DNA from 2 places in the Paenibacillus sp. FSL H7-0942 genome. Region 1 is predicted to be linked to the other one. Evidence: predicted binding sites of a transcription regulator. Region 1 holds the regulator's gene; the other holds the start of a gene.
The links. The regulator LexA, encoded in region 1, represses DNA repair genes until DNA is damaged. The targets are predictions, from matches to a motif close to CGAACATATGTTCG.
Positions count from the first base shown of each region.

Region 2: recA (recombinase RecA) is a predicted target of LexA. The motif match lies at 2,662-2,675, and genes of this name have one in related genera.

Region 1 covers NZ_CP150279.1:4,053,491-4,058,355, reverse strand. Annotated here, with positions in the region: gene MHI48_RS18035 (aldehyde dehydrogenase) at 719-2,020, shown strand; gene lexA (transcriptional repressor LexA) at 2,126-2,752, opposite strand; gene MHI48_RS18025 (LysM peptidoglycan-binding domain-containing protein) at 3,049-3,426, shown strand; gene MHI48_RS18020 (DUF896 domain-containing protein) at 3,522-3,731, shown strand; gene MHI48_RS18015 (hypothetical protein) at 3,857-4,366, shown strand; gene MHI48_RS18010 (HAD family hydrolase) at 4,395-4,865, shown strand, end outside.
Region 2 covers NZ_CP150279.1:2,591,564-2,596,428, forward strand. Annotated here, with positions in the region: gene MHI48_RS11720 (YajQ family cyclic di-GMP-binding protein) at 1-228, shown strand, start outside; gene pgsA (CDP-diacylglycerol--glycerol-3-phosphate 3-phosphatidyltransferase) at 551-1,138, shown strand; gene MHI48_RS11730 (competence/damage-inducible protein A) at 1,246-2,502, shown strand; gene recA (recombinase RecA) at 2,745-3,809, shown strand; gene MHI48_RS11740 (regulatory protein RecX) at 4,092-4,829, shown strand.

The sequences.
Region 1 (4,865 bases):
TAAATTTTTTTGAATGAATTATAAAACTTTACTTTCTAAAAATACCATATAATTCTATGTAAAATTATGATATATATTACATTGTGATTTGTATTTCACCCCCTACAGATCTACTAACGTAACTTCCAAAAATTCCTCCAACTGATTAAATAGTATATCCAATCTAAACAGATTTGGACGATCATGAAATGCAGCGGATGAGTGAGATACTAGATGACTTTTTTTAATAGAAGTAGTACAAGTTGATTTGATATTATTTAACCCTTTCTTCGAAGACAGCTCTCAGGAGTAGTTGTTGGATTAAAATCTGCTCGTTGTGAAGTTGTGACCGGGAATGGATAAATCATCTGAAAGCAAATTGCCAAAACATGTCCCCTGATTCTTCTTCACTTGCCCACGTAACATTTTTGTGTTTATCTGTGACCAAGGCTTACCTTTATAACAAACATATTCGTTCGTCGATTTAGATAATCGCAAAACTCACTTTTCATTAATATTAAACTGTCTGAAGCAAAAGATTTAAATCAAACTTCCTTTTAATTCTGATAGCCATGAAATAGAAAGGAATACTAGCATTCACTCATTTAAAATTCCAACCATCGTTCAAATACATACAAATGGATGTTTCATTTGTATGTTGAAAGTTTCATATAGAAGAGGTATACTTTAATTAAATTTTAAACAATTTAATTTTAAATAATTAATTGGAGATGTTAATATGGATCAGGCAAAACAACTTGTGACAGAACAACGTACATTTTTTTATACAGGACAAACTAAAAATATCGAGTATCGGATTAATGCACTTCAACAGCTTAGAAAGGGAATTGAAAAGTATCAGCAACGGATTCAAGATGCACTTCGGGCAGATTTGAACAAATCAGAGGCGGAAGCTTACGGTTCCGAGATTCGCATTGTTCTGGGTGAACTGGATTTTGCATTAGAACACCTGCAGGAATGGGCTGTACCAAAACAAGTCCCAACCAATTCGGCTATGCCGGATGGGGTGAGTACCATTTACCCTGAACCATACGGAGTGGCTCTTATTATTGCACCTTGGAACTATCCTTTCCAACTGGCCTTTGGTCCACTGATTGGAGCAATTGCAGCCGGTAACTGTGCAGTTATCAAGCCTTCTGAATTAACACCAGCCGTATCTCGTCTGACGTATGATCTGATTCAGGAGATCTTCCCTCAGGAGTATATTGCGGTTATGGAAGGGGAAGTCGAGGCTAGCACAGCATTGTTGAAAGAGAAGTTTGATTATATTTTCTTCACAGGCAGTACGGGGGTTGGTCGCATTGTTATGAAGGCAGCAGCGGAGCATTTAACTCCTGTAACCCTGGAGCTAGGGGGCAAGAGTCCTGCTATTGTCCACAGTGATGCAGATCTGAAGCTGGTGGCCCAGCGTATTGTTCGTGGAAAGTTCCTGAATGCAGGGCAAACTTGCGTTGCTCCGGATTACTTGCTTGTGCATGAACAAGTTCATGATGAATTGATCAATCTGATTGGCGCAGAGATCAAAGATAAATTTGGGGACGATGTGTTACAGAACTCTGATTTCCCGCATATTGTCAACGCGCGTAATTTTGATCGGTTGTCGAAATTCCTCACAGATGGCAAAACACTAATTGGTGGGCGTTCTGTACGTGAGCAGTTGCTTATTGAGCCGACGGTAATTGGTGATGTGAACTGGGAATCAGCTGTCATGCAAGAAGAGATCTTCGGTCCGATTCTTCCTGTATTTACGTACAGTGACCTGAATCCTATGCTGGATGAGATTGTTCGCCGGCCAAAACCATTGGCGCTATATCTCTTCACACAGGATGAGCAGCTGCAGGATCAGGTTCTGAATCAAGTATCCTTCGGTGGGGGATGTATTAATGACACACTTTCTCATATGACTTCACACTACCTCCCGTTTGGTGGTGTAGGAGAGAGCGGTATGGGCTCATATCACGGACAACAGAGCTTTGATGTGTTCTCGCATCACAAGAGTGTTCTGAAACGCAGTGAATAATTAGCCGCTAAAATAACATAAACATGAAAAAAAGAGGTTGTCCTGTTGATCAGGATAACCTCTTTCGTATTTCATTACATCTAGTTTTGTTACTCAAGTTAAATATTAATGAATATCTCGGAAAAGGCCAATGACTTTACCCAGAATACTAACATGTTTCAAACGTAAAGGTTCGAAGGTCGCATTCTCCGGTTGAAGGCGAATATGATCTTTCTCTTTATAGAACGTTTTCACTGTAGCTTCATCGTCTTCAGTCATTGCAACGACGATATCACCGTTATCAGCAGTTTGCTGTTGACGGACAATAACGTAATCTCCGTTAACGATTCCAGCTTCCACCATGCTATCTCCGACTACCGAAAGCATAAACACTTTCTGTTCGCCTACATAATGTGTAGGAAGAGGGAAGTAGTCTTCAATGTTCTCGGTTGCAGTGATTGGAACCCCTGCTGTAACCTTACCAACAACAGGAATACGTGCAACGCTATGAGCAAATTGATGAGAATGCTCAGATTCTTCTTGGCTCAAAAGCTCAATGGCTCTTGGCTTGGTAGGGTCGCGTCGGATCAAACCTTTTTTCTCCAAACGATCCAAATGTCCATGTACTGTTGAGCTGGAAGCCAGTCCAACCGCTTCACCAATTTCCCGTACGGAAGGAGGATACCCCTTCAACCGGACTTCATTTCGTATAAACTCCAGAATAGCCTGCTGCCTGCTGGATATCTTCGACATACCGTATCAACCCCATTTTAGTAACGTTTGGGAAAATTATAACATAGAACCTCCGTTCGTACAAACATAAGTTCTAAATAAAATAGCATTAAATCAGTGTTTTTTAACTTATAGAACAGAAATTGTCCAAAAGTCAGAGCATAATACTGCAAATGTTTTGTAAAAGGACTTGAAATAAGATATTTCTCCTTCAAAAAAGAAGCGAACAATTGTTCTAAAAATCTATTGAACAAAACAAGTGTTCGTGTTATATTGATTCCAACAGATAGGAACAAACGTTTGGAGGCGGGTATTTAATGAGATATTCTACTTATCAAAGCATTTATGAACCAATGAATTCGGAACTGGTGAAGTCTAACATAGGGAACTACAAGAAGGTTTTAGCGCGTTTCAAGATTTCTTCATGGATGTTAAAGGTAGTCATTACCTCTATGATTATATTTATTGGATGCAGCACCGTTTTAACTGTATTTGCCGGCAATGAGAATGCTGTTCTGCCTGGAGGAAAGATAGCTGTTTCACAAGGGGAAACATTATGGAGTATTTCTTTGGAACATAAACCGACGAATATGGATACACGTATATATATAGAAGCAATTAAGAAAGTGAATCAACTTCATACAACTTCCATCCAAGTGGGACAAGTACTAGCTCTACCGCAATTTGCAGAATAAAATGCACATCAATGAGTGTTAGCGCGTGTCAGCTTGACAAGCAGCCTTTATAATGGCAAAGTTAATATGACTTTGTATTTTTGGAGGGGACAAGCTTGGATATAGATAGTCTGGTAGCACGCATTAACGAATTGGCTCGTAAGCAAAAGTCCACTGGATTGTCGGAGGAAGAGCTTGCTGAACGTGCCGAGCTAAGAGAGATTTATTTGAGTAATATTCGCAGCAATTTCAGACAACAACTGGATACCATTGAGATTGTTGATGATGAGAATGACAAAGGCCACCAAGGCAAACTCAAACACTAACGAAACCTAATGATATCATTATGATATTTAGGTTTCTTCCTGTTATTTTGAGTGTGCAATTTATAGGGGGAAATGTTGGTTTGCAATTATGTAAGCCGATACAAAGACACATAAGGGGGATTCTCATGTCGCGTTCGTTCGAGAGAACGGTTAAGAAAAATTCCAAGCAGTTAAATCAGCAACGCAAAAAAAGTGGTCAACCAATCACAGGTACACCAGGTGAAGAAGTCTTTAAGGGACGCAGTCTTTTGTTCCCTATATTTTTGATTGGTCTCGCCTTTTTGTATCTGTTTATGAGCACGTTCCTTGTGCAAGCTCCAATGACAACTTGGGACTGGGTGACCATGCTGCTTTACGTATTTTTGGCAGTCATCTTCATGCTTCGACGTCCATACATCAAGATTAGCAGTAATCGGATTATAACGACGAAGGGTAATCGTGAACGTTCAATTGGGGTTGACGATATCGTCAAATTCAGAATTGAACCAGGTACAGTTGTTATCGAACATAACAGTCGCGGGAAAAGATGGGTGTTCACCAAGTTATTGAACCGTTACGATACAGATGCGATTGCAGAACGTTTGCTGAAGTTTGCAAAAGCACACCAGATCACCGTGGAAACCGTCGAAAAGTAATTATTGCATAAAGGGGTAGATGATCGGAATGGCGTTAAAAGCGATTTTGTTCGACCTAGATGATACTTTATTATGGGATGACCGTAGTGTTCGAGAAGCTTTTCATGAGACTTGTCTAATCGCAGCGAAAGAGACTGGGGTTAAACCAGAAGAACTTGAAGAAGCTGTTCGTAATGAGGCACGTGGACTGTATGAATCATATGAAACCTTTCCTTTTACTAAAATGATTGGAATCAATCCGTTTGAAGGCCTTTGGGCTAACTTTACTGGTGGGGATCAACCTGAGTTCCGTCAGTTGGAACAACTTGCTCCAGTTTACCGTAAAGAATCATGGCGTCGTGGCTTGTTGAAGTTGAGTATAGATCGGGAAGATCTTGCTGAACAACTGGCCGCACAGTTTGGAGTAGAACGGAGATCCAGACCTCATGTATACGAAGAAACGATGGATACCTTGCGTCAGTTACAAGGAAAGTACAAACTGTTGTTGTTAACAAACGGT
Region 2 (4,865 bases), 1.5 Mb from region 1:
TCTTCTGGTACAGTCCGCCAGCGTTTGAATTTTAAACAGGGGATTGATCAGGACATCGCCAAGAAAATCAATATCCTGATTCGGGATTCCAAGATGAAGGTGAAGAGTCAGATTCAGGGAGATCAACTTCGGGTAACTGGTAAGAGTAAAAATGATTTGCAAGCTGTCATGCAGTTGCTAAATGGTGCTAACCTGCCTCTGGATTTGCAATATACAAATTTCAAGTAATAAGGCCTTTTTGTAGCAAAAGTGTTTTTTGACACGGTATTGGGCGTATATTATACTAAGTGTGCATTGCTGGCAGTCAAGCATCAAGTCCAGTCCTCATCGTTTGCTGACTTTGTGAAAAGCAGTACATCTTCTGGAAGTCACCGGAACGTTTAAAGCGTTTTGCTTTTGAGCGGTTGACTTTATTTTTTGCGTTTCTACATAGTGGGATCATGTTAATATGGATGATTGACATTGAAACTGTACATTTCATGTTCCGGATGATGATAACGGGATTATGATGATTGTTTGGAGTAATGGAGGATATGAGGGAGGGCGTCTTGTGAATTTACCCAACCGGATTACGCTTGCACGAATTTGCTTAATCCCTTTTTTGATGGTGTTCCTGCTCGTGGATTTTCCATTTTATCCAGAGCCGTTGCAGCTTGGAAGCTTGTCGCTTCCGTATAATCAACTGATTGCTGCTGTTATTTTTATCATCGCCGCAAGCACAGATGGAATTGACGGATACCTTGCGCGGAAAAATAACATGGTTACCAATCTGGGGAAACTGCTCGATCCACTCGCAGACAAGTTGCTGGTTACTGCAGTTTTGATCTCGCTTGTGGAGATGGGCAAGCTGGATTCCTGGATTGCAGTTGTGATTATTAGTCGTGAATTCGCAGTTACCGGCTTGCGTCAAATTGCTTTGCTGGATGGGTCGGTTGTTGCCGCCAGTGCTTGGGGCAAGCTGAAGACTGTAGTGCAGATTGTGGCGATTGTGCTGTTGCTGTTGAACAATTTCCCGTTTTCATACACGGGTATTCACGTTGATATTATCGCGGTATGGGCAGCAGCGCTTATTACCATCTGGTCGGGTATCGATTACTTTATCAAAAACAAAAACCTGCTTCATTTAACAAAAGCATAATGGTTTGTTCTTAAATGGGTAATCATGAAGGAAGCATTGGGTCAGGGGCAATAGGAAATTATCCTATTGCCCTTTGATCACTCACCACGTGTACAGGAGGATGCTCAATGAAGGCAGAAATCATTGCAGTTGGCACAGAGCTACTGCTTGGACAAATCGTCAATACCAATGCCAGATACCTATCCCGTGAATTGGCTGCGATGGGGATCGATGTATATTTCCAAACGGTGGTTGGGGATAACCTGAACCGACTTAGTGAAGCTATTCGTATTGCGCAGAGCCGTGCAGACGTTATTTTATTTTCCGGTGGCATCGGACCTACACAAGATGATCTGACCAAGGATGCGCTCGCAGCTGTTCTTAACCGGAACCTGCATACAGATCGAATGGCAATGGACAAAATTGAGAGCTTTTTCAGAGATCGTAATGTGGATATGACAGAGAATAACCGACGTCAGGCGATCGTTATTGATGGCGGAACACCTCTGGCCAATGAAACGGGCCTTGCGGCAGGAAATGCGATTTCTGACAATGACAAATATTATGTTGTGATGCCTGGACCACCTAAAGAGTTGATTCCAATGTTTGAACAGGAAGTCAAACCTTGGCTGTTCCAGCATGTACTCACAGAAGAGATGCCGATCTATTCCCGAATGCTCAAATTCGCAGGTATTGGTGAATCTGCTCTGGAAGATCGACTTCTGGATCTGATTGACGCGCAGACAGACCCTACGATTGCTCCTTACGCGAGCGAAGGCGAAGTTACGGTACGTGTCTCCACAAAGGCTGCGAGTGAGGGAGAGGCGAAGCTGAAGCTGGATGCGATGGAGGTTCAGATTCGGGAACGTTTGACAGAACATCTCTACGCGAACGAGGATGTGCCTATAGAGTACACGATTGTAACTATGATGTCTGACATGGGGCTGACGCTCAGCGCTGCTGAGAGCTGTACAGGAGGGCTTGTCATGCAGAGTCTGACCTCTGTACCCGGAAGTGCATCAATGCTCAAAGGTGGTATTGTTTGTTACTCCAATGAAATTAAAGAAAAGCTGCTGAATGTGCCTCATGATTATCTGGAGGGTGAAGATGCACCTGGGGCGGTAAGTCCTGAGGTTGCAAAAGTGCTTGCTGAGCAGATCCGCATGATTGGCGATGCTGATTTTGGCTTGGCTGTTACCGGTGTAGCTGGACCGGGATATTCGGAACGCAAGCCACCCGGACTTGTCTTCATCGCTCTTGCAGAACGTGGAAAAGAGACGGAAATCCATGAGCTGCGTATTAATGGTAATCGCGAGACGGTTCGCATTCGTTCAGCCAAAGCAATTCTATATCGCTTATGGCAAAAACTTGTGGCGATGGATTGATTAGTTAATAGCTTCGATTGCATTTACAGTTCCAAGCAAGTATAATTAAGGAAGACGGAAGAACCGTAGAATTAGGCTTTACAGCCTTGTTTACGGTTCTTTTTTCTGTTTAATGGAAAGTTTCCTTGAGGAAGAGGCGCCTCGGCCTTTACAAAAAAACGAATGTATGTTCGAAAAAAAGCTTGGCAAACGTGTTAAAACAAGGTATCATTATCTTATAAACAGTAAAGGGTGTGAGCTTATTGTCAGACCGTCGTGCCGCGCTTGATATGGCGCTCCGTCAAATAGAGAAGCAATTTGGTAAAGGATCCATCATGAAACTGGGTGAGTCCACTCATATGAATGTGGAAATTATTCCCAGTGGTTCCTTGGCTTTGGATATTGCATTAGGAACAGGCGGCTTGCCTAAAGGCCGTATTGTTGAAATATATGGACCTGAATCCTCTGGTAAAACAACCGTAGCATTGCATGCTATCGCTGAAGTACAAAGAGCGGGTGGACAAGCTGCATTTATCGATGCCGAGCATGCTCTTGACCCACAGTACGCAAGTAAACTTGGTGTTAATATTGATGAATTGCTTCTGTCTCAGCCAGATACGGGTGAGCAAGGGCTGGAAATTGCAGAAGCTCTTGTACGCAGTGGTGCAGTAGATATCGTCGTTATTGACTCTGTAGCCGCATTGGTTCCAAAAGCAGAGATTGAAGGCGAAATGGGCGATTCACACGTTGGTTTGCAAGCGCGTTTGATGTCTCAGGCGCTGCGTAAACTGTCTGGTGCAATCAGCAAATCCAAAACAATCGCAATCTTCATTAACCAGCTTCGTGAGAAAGTCGGCGTTATGTTTGGTAACCCGGAAACAACACCTGGTGGTCGTGCTCTGAAGTTTTATTCCACAGTACGTCTGGATGTGCGTCGTATTGAGAGTATCAAATCAGGCAATGACATGATTGGTAACCGTACTCGTATTAAAGTTGTGAAAAACAAAGTGGCACCTCCGTTTAAACAAGCGGAAGTAGATATCATGTATGGCGAGGGTATCTCGAGAGAAGGCAGTATCATTGACATTGGTACAGAGCTGGACATCGTTAATAAAAGTGGTGCATGGTATTCCTACGAAGGCGAGCGTTTAGGACAAGGTCGTGAGAACGCAAAGCAGTTCATGAAAGAGCATAAAGATATTGCTGACATCATTGAACAAAAAATTCGTGTAGCCAGTAATTTGGTTACTGCAGTCCCTGCGCCAACGAGTGAAGAGCAACAAAAAGAAGCAGCAGAAGAACAAGAACTGTTTGAAATCAACGAGTAATCTCTCAAAACCTCCCTTGTAGGGAGGACTCTGAGGGTGTTCCCCACTGGACTCCGTAAACTTATCTGATTGAGCTTGGATCAATCTGGATAATGGATTGTAGTGGGAGTACTCGTGCTGTCTAACAGCCCCTGTCCCAATGGACAGGGGCTGTTAGCACGCTAACTGTGGAGTAAAGGCCGGGCAGAGTTCCCGGTCTTTTGTATTATTGGTGTTCTTTGTCTTATGTGAAGGTGTGTTTGGCGTAGTCAGAATGAAAATGTTATGAAAGGGGAGACCAGAATGGATCAACATGACGAGGATTTATATGAAGAAGCAGAACAGGATGGCCTATCCCAATTTCCGGACAACGAAGAACTTATTATTACACGTGTAGAACGAACGAAGAGCAGGCAAGCTCGTTATCGAATCACTTTTGGCATCCACTCCATTACGGTTCTTGAAGATGTGATGATTAAATACAGGATGACTCAAGGTAATACGTTTATGAAGAAGGATCTGGAAGATATCATTCTAGCTGACGAGCGACAGCGGACGTATGCACAGTCTCTGCGCTTTTTGGAGCATAAACCGCGCACACGCCATGAATTAAGTCAGAAACTTCGTCAGAAGGAGTTTGCTGCACCTTTGATTGAAGAGGCGCTGGATCGGCTTGAGCGGGAGAACCTGGTGGATGACGATCTATTTGCGAAGGAATGGACAAGACAGCGTATGGAGGGCAAGCGGAAGGGAAAACTGTGGATAAGGCAAGAGCTGCGTCAAAAGGGCATTGCCAATGATCTCATTGTTGAGGCACTAGAAGGGATTAGTACAGATGCGGAATTTGAGACTGCTTTGAGTGCCGGACGAAAAAAATGGAATCAGGTCAAAGGGGACGTCAAAGAGAAGAAAAATAAAACGCTTCCCTTCCTAATGAGACGTGGTTTTTCAATGGATATGGTGCGCCGGGTCGTGAATTGTTTAATTGAAGAAGATGAGGCTGGGGACCCTGAAGATGACGAAGCGTTGTTATGGGATTAGCAGACTAGAGTCTCTATACTGCATTCTCTTGACAAT